DNA from 3 places in the Limosilactobacillus panis genome. Region 3 is predicted to be linked to each of the others. Evidence: a T-box and tRNA genes for the amino acid it is inferred to sense, from the RefSeq annotation. Region 3 holds a T-box; the other regions hold tRNA genes.

Region 1 (3,279 bases), 380 kb from region 3:
CGAGCGCACTGGCCCAACTGATATGACGTGCTTGCACTGATTTGACGATGGATTACCAGTGAGCGGCGGACGGGTGAGTAACACGTGGGCAACCTGCCCTAAAGCGGGGGATAACATTTGGAAACAGGTGCTAATACCGCATAACTACGAAAACCACATGGTTTTCGTATCAAAGATGGTTTCGGCTATCACTTTAGGATGGACCCGCGGTGCATTAGCTAGTTGGTAGGGTAACGGCCTACCAAGGCAATGATGCATAGCCGAGTTGAGAGACTGATCGGCCACAATGGAACTGAGACACGGTCCATACTCCTACGGGAGGCAGCAGTAGGGAATCTTCCACAATGGGCGCAAGCCTGATGGAGCAACACCGCGTGAGTGAAGAAGGGTTTCGGCTCGTAAAACTCTGTTGTTGAAGAAGAACGTGCATGAGAGTAACTGTTCATGCAGTGACGGTATTCAACCAGAAAGTCACGGCTAACTACGTGCCAGCAGCCGCGGTAATACGTAGGTGGCAAGCGTTATCCGGATTTATTGGGCGTAAAGCGAGCGCAGGCGGTTGCTTAGGTCTGATGTGAAAGCCTTCGGCTTAACCGAAGAAGTGCATCGGAAACCGGGCGACTTGAGTGCAGAAGAGGACAGTGGAACTCCATGTGTAGCGGTGGAATGCGTAGATATATGGAAGAACACCAGTGGCGAAGGCGGCTGTCTGGTCTGCAACTGACGCTGAGGCTCGAAAGCATGGGTAGCGAACAGGATTAGATACCCTGGTAGTCCATGCCGTAAACGATGAGTGCTAGGTGTTGGAGGGTTTCCGCCCTTCAGTGCCGCAGCTAACGCATTAAGCACTCCGCCTGGGGAGTACGACCGCAAGGTTGAAACTCAAAGGAATTGACGGGGGCCCGCACAAGCGGTGGAGCATGTGGTTTAATTCGAAGCTACGCGAAGAACCTTACCAGGTCTTGACATCTTGCGCTAACCTAAGAGATTAGGCGTTCCCTTCGGGGACGCAATGACAGGTGGTGCATGGTCGTCGTCAGCTCGTGTCGTGAGATGTTGGGTTAAGTCCCGCAACGAGCGCAACCCTTGTTACTAGTTGCCAGCATTCAGTTGGGCACTCTAGTGAGACTGCCGGTGACAAACCGGAGGAAGGTGGGGACGACGTCAGATCATCATGCCCCTTATGACCTGGGCTACACACGTGCTACAATGGCCGGTACAACGAGCAGCTAACCCGCGAGGGTGTGCAAATCTCTTAAAGCCGGTCTCAGTTCGGACTGCAGTCTGCAACTCGACTGCACGAAGTCGGAATCGCTAGTAATCGCGGATCAGCATGCCGCGGTGAATACGTTCCCGGGCCTTGTACACACCGCCCGTCACACCATGGAAGTTTGCAATGCCCAAAGTCAGTGGCCTAACCATTTTGGAGGGAGCTGCCTAAGGCAGGGCAGATGACTGGGGTGAAGTCGTAACAAGGTAGCCGTAGGAGAACCTGCGGCTGGATCACCTCCTTTCTAAGGAATAAAACGGAACCTACACATTAGTTGAAACTTTGTTTAGTTTTGAGAGGTTTACCTTTCAAAACACATGACGCTTATTTGGGCCTATAGCTCAGTTGGTTTAGAGCGCACGCCTGATAAGCGTGAGGTCGATGGTTCAAGTCCATTTAGGCCCATATATTTTGGGGAATTAGCTCAGCTGGGAGAGCACCTGCTTTGCAAGCAGGAGGTCATCGGTTCGATTCCGTTATTCTCCATTGCTAGTCATAAGGCTAGCAGAGTTTGTACTTTGAAAACTAAATAATATCTAATTTCTTTATTAATCAAAACAATAAACCGAGAACACCGCGTTATTTGAGTTTTATTAACGAAATAATCGCTAACTCAATTAATCAAGGTGATCACGAAGTGATCATCAAGGTTAAGTTATGAAGGGCGCATGGTGAATGCCTTGGTACTAGGAGCCGATGAAGGACGGGACAAACACCGATATGCTTCGGGGAGTGGTAAGTACACTTTGATCCGGAGATTTCCGAATGGGGAAACCCAACCAACTTAGTCGTTGGTTATCTGACTAGTGAATTCATAGCTAGCAGAAGGAAGACGCAGTGAACTGAAACATCTCAGTAGCTGCAGGAAGAGAAAGAAAAATCGATTCCCTGAGTAGCGGCGAGCGAAAGGGGAAGAGCCCAAACCAGTGAGCTTGCTTACTGGGGTTGTAGGACTGAACAATGGAGTTACCAAAATGCGACGTAGTCGCAACAGCTGGGAAGCTGTGCCAGAGAGGGTGATAGCCCCGTAGACGAAACGTCACATTCTCCGTTCAGGATCCTGAGTACGGCGGGACACGTGAAACCCCGTCGGAAGCTGCGAGAACCATCTCGCAAGGCTAAATACTACCTAGTGACCGATAGTGAACCAGTACCGTGAGGGAAAGGTGAAAAGCACCCCGGAAGGGGAGTGAAATAGTTCCTGAAACCATGTGCCTACAAGCAGTCGGAGCCCGTTAATGGATGACGGCGTGCCTCTTGCAGAATGAACCGGCGAGTTATGATTGCATGCAAGGTTAAGGTAGGAAAACCGGAGCCGTAGCGAAAGCGAGTCTTAAATGGGCGTATGAAGTATGTAGTTATAGACCCGAAACCAGGTGACCTACCCATGTCCAGGTTGAAGGTGCGGTAAAGCGCACTGGAGGACCGAACCCGTGTCAGTTGAAAATGGCTGGGATGAGGTGTGGGTAGCGGTGAAATTCCAAACGAACTTGGAGATAGCTGGTTCTCTCCGAAATCTCTTTAGGGGGAGCCTTGAGGAAAAGAATCGTGGAGGTAGAGCTACTGTTTGGACAAGGGGCCCGTCATGGGTTACCAACTTCAGATAAACTCCGAATGCCATCGATTTATCCTCAGGAGTCAGACGATGAGTGATAAGATCCACCGTCGAAAGGGGAACAGCCCAGATCACCAGTTAAGGTCCCTAAATATATGCTAAGTGGAAAAGGATGTGGAGTTGCATAGACAACTAGGATGTTGGCTCAGAAGCAGCCACCATTTAAAGAGTGCGTAATAGCTCACTAGTCGAGTGATTCTGCGCCGAAAATGTACCGGGGCTAAGCATATTACCGAAACTGTGGATGTGCACTACGTGCACGTGGTAGGAGAGCGTTCTAAGGGCGGCGAAGTCAGACCGTGAGGACTGGTGGAGCGCTTAGAAGTGAGAATGCCGGTATGAGTAGCGAAAGACAGGTGAGAATCCTGTCCACCGAATGACTAAGGTTTCCTGG
Region 2 (3,279 bases), 620 kb from region 3:
CACGTGGGCAACCTACCCTAAAGCGGGGGATAACATTTGGAAACAGGTGCTAATACCGTATAACTACGAAAACCACATGGTTTTCGTATCAAAGATGGTTTCGGCTATCACTTTAGGATGGGCCCGCGGTGCATTAGCTAGTTGGTAGGGTAACGGCCTACCAAGGCAATGATGCATAGCCGAGTTGAGAGACTGATCGGCCACAATGGAACTGAGACACGGTCCATACTCCTACGGGAGGCAGCAGTAGGGAATCTTCCACAATGGGCGCAAGCCTGATGGAGCAACACCGCGTGAGTGAAGAAGGGTTTCGGCTCGTAAAACTCTGTTGTTGAAGAAGAACGTGCATGAGAGTAACTGTTCATGCAGTGACGGTATTCAACCAGAAAGTCACGGCTAACTACGTGCCAGCAGCCGCGGTAATACGTAGGTGGCAAGCGTTATCCGGATTTATTGGGCGTAAAGCGAGCGCAGGCGGTTGCTTAGGTCTGATGTGAAAGCCTTCGGCTTAACCGAAGAAGTGCATCGGAAACCGGGCGACTTGAGTGCAGAAGAGGACAGTGGAACTCCATGTGTAGCGGTGGAATGCGTAGATATATGGAAGAACACCAGTGGCGAAGGCGGCTGTCTGGTCTGCAACTGACGCTGAGGCTCGAAAGCATGGGTAGCGAACAGGATTAGATACCCTGGTAGTCCATGCCGTAAACGATGAGTGCTAGGTGTTGGAGGGTTTCCGCCCTTCAGTGCCGCAGCTAACGCATTAAGCACTCCGCCTGGGGAGTACGACCGCAAGGTTGAAACTCAAAGGAATTGACGGGGGCCCGCACAAGCGGTGGAGCATGTGGTTTAATTCGAAGCTACGCGAAGAACCTTACCAGGTCTTGACATCTTGCGCTAACCTAAGAGATTAGGCGTTCCCTTCGGGGACGCAATGACAGGTGGTGCATGGTCGTCGTCAGCTCGTGTCGTGAGATGTTGGGTTAAGTCCCGCAACGAGCGCAACCCTTGTTACTAGTTGCCAGCATTCAGTTGGGCACTCTAGTGAGACTGCCGGTGACAAACCGGAGGAAGGTGGGGACGACGTCAGATCATCATGCCCCTTATGACCTGGGCTACACACGTGCTACAATGGCCGGTACAACGAGCAGCTAACCCGCGAGGGTGTGCAAATCTCTTAAAGCCGGTCTCAGTTCGGACTGCAGTCTGCAACTCGACTGCACGAAGTCGGAATCGCTAGTAATCGCGGATCAGCATGCCGCGGTGAATACGTTCCCGGGCCTTGTACACACCGCCCGTCACACCATGGAAGTTTGCAATGCCCAAAGTCAGTGGCCTAACCATTTTGGAGGGAGCTGCCTAAGGCAGGGCAGATGACTGGGGTGAAGTCGTAACAAGGTAGCCGTAGGAGAACCTGCGGCTGGATCACCTCCTTTCTAAGGAATAAAACGGAACCTATACATTAGTTGAAACTTTGTTTAGTTTTGAGAGGTTTACCTTTCAAAACACATGACGCTTATTTGGGCCTATAGCTCAGTTGGTTTAGAGCGCACGCCTGATAAGCGTGAGGTCGATGGTTCAAGTCCATTTAGGCCCATCATATTTTGGGGAATTAGCTCAGCTGGGAGAGCACCTGCTTTGCAAGCAGGAGGTCATCGGTTCGATTCCGTTATTCTCCATTGCTAGTCGTAAGGCTAGCAGAGCTTGTACTTTGAAAACTAAATAATATCTAATTTCTTTATTAATCAAAACAATAAACCGAGAACACCGCGTTATTTGAGTTTTATTAACGAAATAATCGCTAACTCAATTAATCAAGGTGATCACGAAGTGATCATCAAGGTTAAGTTATGAAGGGCGCATGGTGAATGCCTTGGTACTAGGAGCCGATGAAGGACGGGACAAACACCGATATGCTTCGGGGAGTGGTAAGTACACTTTGATCCGGAGATTTCCGAATGGGGAAACCCAACCAACTTAGTCGTTGGTTATCTGACTAGTGAATTCATAGCTAGCAGAGGGAAGACGCAGTGAACTGAAACATCTCAGTAGCTGCAGGAAGAGAAAGAAAAATCGATTCCCTGAGTAGCGGCGAGCGAAAGGGGAAGAGCCCAAACCAGTGAGCTTGCTTACTGGGGTTGTAGGACTGAACAATGGAGTTACCAAAATGCGACGTAGTCGCAACAGCTGGGAAGCTGTGCCAGAGAGGGTGATAGCCCCGTAGACGAAACGTCACATTCTCCGTTCAGGATCCTGAGTACGGCGGGACACGTGAAACCCCGTCGGAAGCTGCGAGAACCATCTCGCAAGGCTAAATACTACCTAGTGACCGATAGTGAACCAGTACCGTGAGGGAAAGGTGAAAAGCACCCCGGAAGGGGAGTGAAATAGTTCCTGAAACCATGTGCCTACAAGCAGTCGGAGCCCGTTAATGGGTGACGGCGTGCCTCTTGCAGAATGAACCGGCGAGTTATGATTGCATGCAAGGTTAAGGTAGGAAAACCGGAGCCGTAGCGAAAGCGAGTCTTAAATGGGCGTATGAAGTATGTAGTTATAGACCCGAAACCAGGTGACCTACCCATGTCCAGGTTGAAGGTGCGGTAAAGCGCACTGGAGGACCGAACCCGTGTCAGTTGAAAATGGCTGGGATGAGGTGTGGGTAGCGGTGAAATTCCAAACGAACTTGGAGATAGCTGGTTCTCTCCGAAATCTCTTTAGGGGGAGCCTTGAGGAAAAGAATCGTGGAGGTAGAGCTACTGTTTGGACAAGGGGCCCGTCATGGGTTACCAACTTCAGATAAACTCCGAATGCCATCGATTTATCCTCAGGAGTCAGACGATGAGTGATAAGATCCACCGTCGAAAGGGGAACAGCCCAGATCACCAGTTAAGGTCCCTAAATATATGCTAAGTGGAAAAGGATGTGGAGTTGCATAGACAACTAGGATGTTGGCTCAGAAGCAGCCACCATTTAAAGAGTGCGTAATAGCTCACTAGTCGAGTGATTCTGCGCCGAAAATGTACCGGGGCTAAGCATATTACCGAAACTGTGGATGTGCACTACGTGCACGTGGTAGGAGAGCGTTCTAAGGGCGGCGAAGTCAGACCGTGAGGACTGGTGGAGCGCTTAGAAGTGAGAATGCCGGTATGAGTAGCGAAAGACAGGTGAGAATCCTGTCCACCGAATGACTAAGGTTTCCTGGGGAAGGCTCGTCCTCCCAGGGTAAGTCGGGACCTAAGCTGAGGCCGAGAGGCGTAGGCGATGGATAACAGGTTGAGATTC
Region 3 (3,279 bases):
CGTGATTTGGTGTCTCCTATCATGGTTTCCCAATGCACGGGGGACACGCCTAGGTGAAATCATTGACCGCTTGGTCGAACCGTACATGAGCTGGTTTAACTTTATTCCACCACTGGGCGGAATTAGTTTTTCACCGGTCGTGGCGATTTTTGTCCTTTACCTCGCACAGTCAGGTCTTTCTGCCTTAGCAGGAATGTTTGGTTAGTAAAATGAAAGAAGAAAATATTAAGCAGCATTTTCGACCGAACGAAGGACCCTTTATCGATCAAGTAGCGGACTGGATCAGCACGGCAATTGCCCAGTACCGACCGGTCCTCACTTCCTTTTTAAACCCCCGACAACGTTACATCGCACAAACGATTGCCAATCGTCACGATGATCAGGTCAGAGTGACTAGTAATGGTGGTTGGAGCGGTGCCGAAATGCAACGACTCCTGTTTTATCCGCCCTATTACAAGCCCCAGGATAGTGACTTTGATCTTCAAGTTTTAGAGGTTAACTATCCGACTAAGTTTGTGGAACTTAACCATCGGCAGATTATGGGAACGTTAATCGGCGAAGGAATGGCGCGTAATGCTTTTGGCGATATTTTAGGCGACCAGGGACGATGGCAAGTTGTGGTGACAACTTCCATGGCCCAGTATTTACGGACAAGTGTGCACCATGTTGGCCGGACAAAAGTTAAGTGGCTACCGGTAACCGATTTGGCAGCGGTGTTAACTCCCGTTGAAGATTGGGAAGCGGTGACGACCACTGTAACCTCTTTACGCCTGGATAGCATCGTGGCGGCCGGCTTTAATTACTCTCGTAACCGGGCGAAGACGTTGATTGAGCACGGCATGGTCCGGCTTAATTGGGAGGACATTACCCGGCCGGATGAGCAGGTCGTTGTCCATGACCTAATCTCGGTCCGCCATGCTGGTCGCATACGGCTAGATGAAGATGATGGCAAGACACGGAAGGGTAAAGATAAAATTAGACTGTCAGTTGTGCATGCATAGTATTTGGAGGAAATAAAAATGGCTTTAACTGTGGAACAAATTAATAAACAAAACTTTTCAACTAAAATGCGGGGCTTCAACCAGGAGGAAGTTACGAACTTCATTCAAGAAGTTTCCCAAACGGTTCAAGAATTAACTGAAGAAAATCATGCATTGAAAGAGACCGTTAAGGCGGACGAGGAAAAGTTGAAATACTTTAGTGAATTAAAGGACTCCCTTAACAAGTCAATCCTGGTTGCCCAAGAAGCGGCTGACAAGGTAAAGAGCAATGCTAAGCGGGAAGCAGACATCATGGTCCGTGAAGCGCAGAAGCAAGCTACTGATATCGTTTCTGAAGCAAACGAAAAGTCCAACCAAGTTATTGACCACACGACTGAAGAAGCTCGGAAACTGACGACCGAAACCAATGATTTGAAGAAGCAGACCCGAATCTTCCGACAACGGTTACAGGTTATGCTTGAATCTCAGCTTGAGGTTGTTAAAAGTGATGAGTGGGACAAACTACTGGCGGATGATAATCCAGAACAATATGATGAAATTCAAAAGATGTTTGGAAATGACCTTGACAAGAATTCATCGGAAAGTGTAGAATCAACAGCAATTAGTTCCGCATCCCCAGCAGATGAGAACTTCGCTGACCAACCAGCTGTTGAGCCTGAATCATCTGCACCAACCGGCCCAGAGCCAGCAAAACAACCTGCGGCGAGTGAGCAGCCAGTTGTTCCCGCTGATTCAGGGGAAACGGTAGTTGTCTTCCCAGACAGCGACGAGGAAAAGAACTAGGGATAAATTAACTAGTGAACTTAAATAAAAACGTTGAAGAGAAGTGGATTTTACCACCCGACCCCAGCGAGTCAGTAGTTTTGGTGTGAGACTGATGATCGGTGTTTAGTCCTGATCGACTCTGAGTGTTGTACTCAACTTGTAGTAGGTACGACCGGTTCATGACCGTTATCAATGACAAGAGGAGGCCAAAATTGGCCTTGAAAATGGGTGGTACCACGATAGCTTCGTCCCTTTTAGGGATGGAGCTTTTTTATTTCAGTTCACTAGAAAAGAGAAAGGAGTAGTTGTTATGCGGGTTAAAGATACGTTAAATCTTGGCCGGACTAAGTTCCCCATGCGGGGTAAGTTGCCGGTGACCGAAGCTAAGCGTGAACAGCTTTGGGAAGAAAATAAAGTTTACCAATTACGACAAAAATTGAATGAGGGGAAGCCAACCTTTGTGCTTCACGATGGCCCACCGTATGCCAATGGTAATATTCACATTGGCCACGCCATGAACAAAATTTCCAAGGATTTCATTGTTCGTTACAAGTCAATGACTGGCTATCGGGCACCCTATGTTCCTGGTTGGGATACTCACGGGCTGCCAATCGAACACCAACTGACTAAGTCCGGCTATGACCGTAAAAAAATGTCCACATCCGAATTCCGGGACCTATGTCGCAAGTACGCCTTAGAGCAGGTTGACAAGCAGCGGACCGACTTCAAACGACTGGGGGTTAGTGGCGAATGGGATCACCCGTACTTGACCCTGGATAAGGAATTTGAAGCTGCGCAGGTTCGGGTCTTCGGTGAGTTCGCCAAGAAGGGCTTACTCTACCAAGCTAAAAAACCCGTTTATTGGTCCTGGTCTTCAGAATCAGCACTGGCGGAAGCCGAAGTTGAATACCACGATGTTGTTGCTAAGACAGCCTTCTTTGCTGAGCAGGTAAAGGATGGTAAAGGCATTCTTGATGACAATGCCTACTTGGTAGTTTGGACGACGACGCCGTGGACCGTTCCCGCTTCTGAAGCCGTGGCGGTCAATGGCAAGTTTGACTACTCGGTTGTGAAGCCAGCTGATGATGACCGTCAATTTGTAATTGGCACTGAATTACTCGATGGCGTTGCTGAAAAGCTCGGCTGGAAGGACTATGAGGTTGTTAAACACCTTGCCGGAACAGATCTTGATGGCATGGTTACCAAGCATCCTTACCTCGACCGCGACATCCTGGTAGGGACGGCTGACTACGTTACTGCTGATGCTGGTACCGGTTTGGTTCACACGGCTCCTGGCTATGGTGACGATGACTACCACTTCGGCTTGGAACACAACTTACCAATCTTTGCCCCAATTAATGACCAAGGGGTCCTGACTAAGGAAAATGGCGCCGACTTTGATGGTGTCTTCTACCAGGATGCGGATGATGTTTCTTTGAAGAAACTGGAAGAAAATGGTGCCCTCCTGCTTGAAGAGCCATTGAAGCACTCCTACCCATTCGATTGGCGGACT

Evidence for each region. The T-box of region 3 lies ahead of ileS (isoleucine--tRNA ligase). A T-box ahead of a tRNA ligase gene usually reads a tRNA of that ligase, here a tRNA-Ile.
Region 1: it has a tRNA-Ile gene. The T-box ahead of ileS (isoleucine--tRNA ligase) is inferred to sense a tRNA for this amino acid. The anticodon was not compared.
Region 2: it has a tRNA-Ile gene. The T-box ahead of ileS (isoleucine--tRNA ligase) is inferred to sense a tRNA for this amino acid. The anticodon was not compared.

The regions. Positions count from the first base shown of each region.
Region 1 covers NZ_CP081855.1:469,510-472,788, forward strand. Annotated here, with positions in the region: rRNA gene KZE55_RS02140 (16S ribosomal RNA) at 1-1,514, shown strand, start outside; tRNA gene KZE55_RS02145 (tRNA-Ile) at 1,601-1,675, shown strand; tRNA gene KZE55_RS02150 (tRNA-Ala) at 1,684-1,756, shown strand; rRNA gene KZE55_RS02155 (23S ribosomal RNA) at 1,919-3,279, shown strand, end outside.
Region 2 covers NZ_CP081855.1:229,192-232,470, forward strand. Annotated here, with positions in the region: rRNA gene KZE55_RS01085 (16S ribosomal RNA) at 1-1,433, shown strand, start outside; tRNA gene KZE55_RS01090 (tRNA-Ile) at 1,520-1,594, shown strand; tRNA gene KZE55_RS01095 (tRNA-Ala) at 1,604-1,676, shown strand; rRNA gene KZE55_RS01100 (23S ribosomal RNA) at 1,839-3,279, shown strand, end outside.
Region 3 covers NZ_CP081855.1:847,513-850,791, forward strand. Annotated here, with positions in the region: gene KZE55_RS04055 (YggT family protein) at 1-205, shown strand, start outside; gene KZE55_RS04060 (YlmH family RNA-binding protein) at 210-1,001, shown strand; gene KZE55_RS04065 (DivIVA domain-containing protein) at 1,020-1,784, shown strand; T-box leader at 1,809-2,022, shown strand; gene ileS (isoleucine--tRNA ligase) at 2,077-3,279, shown strand, end outside.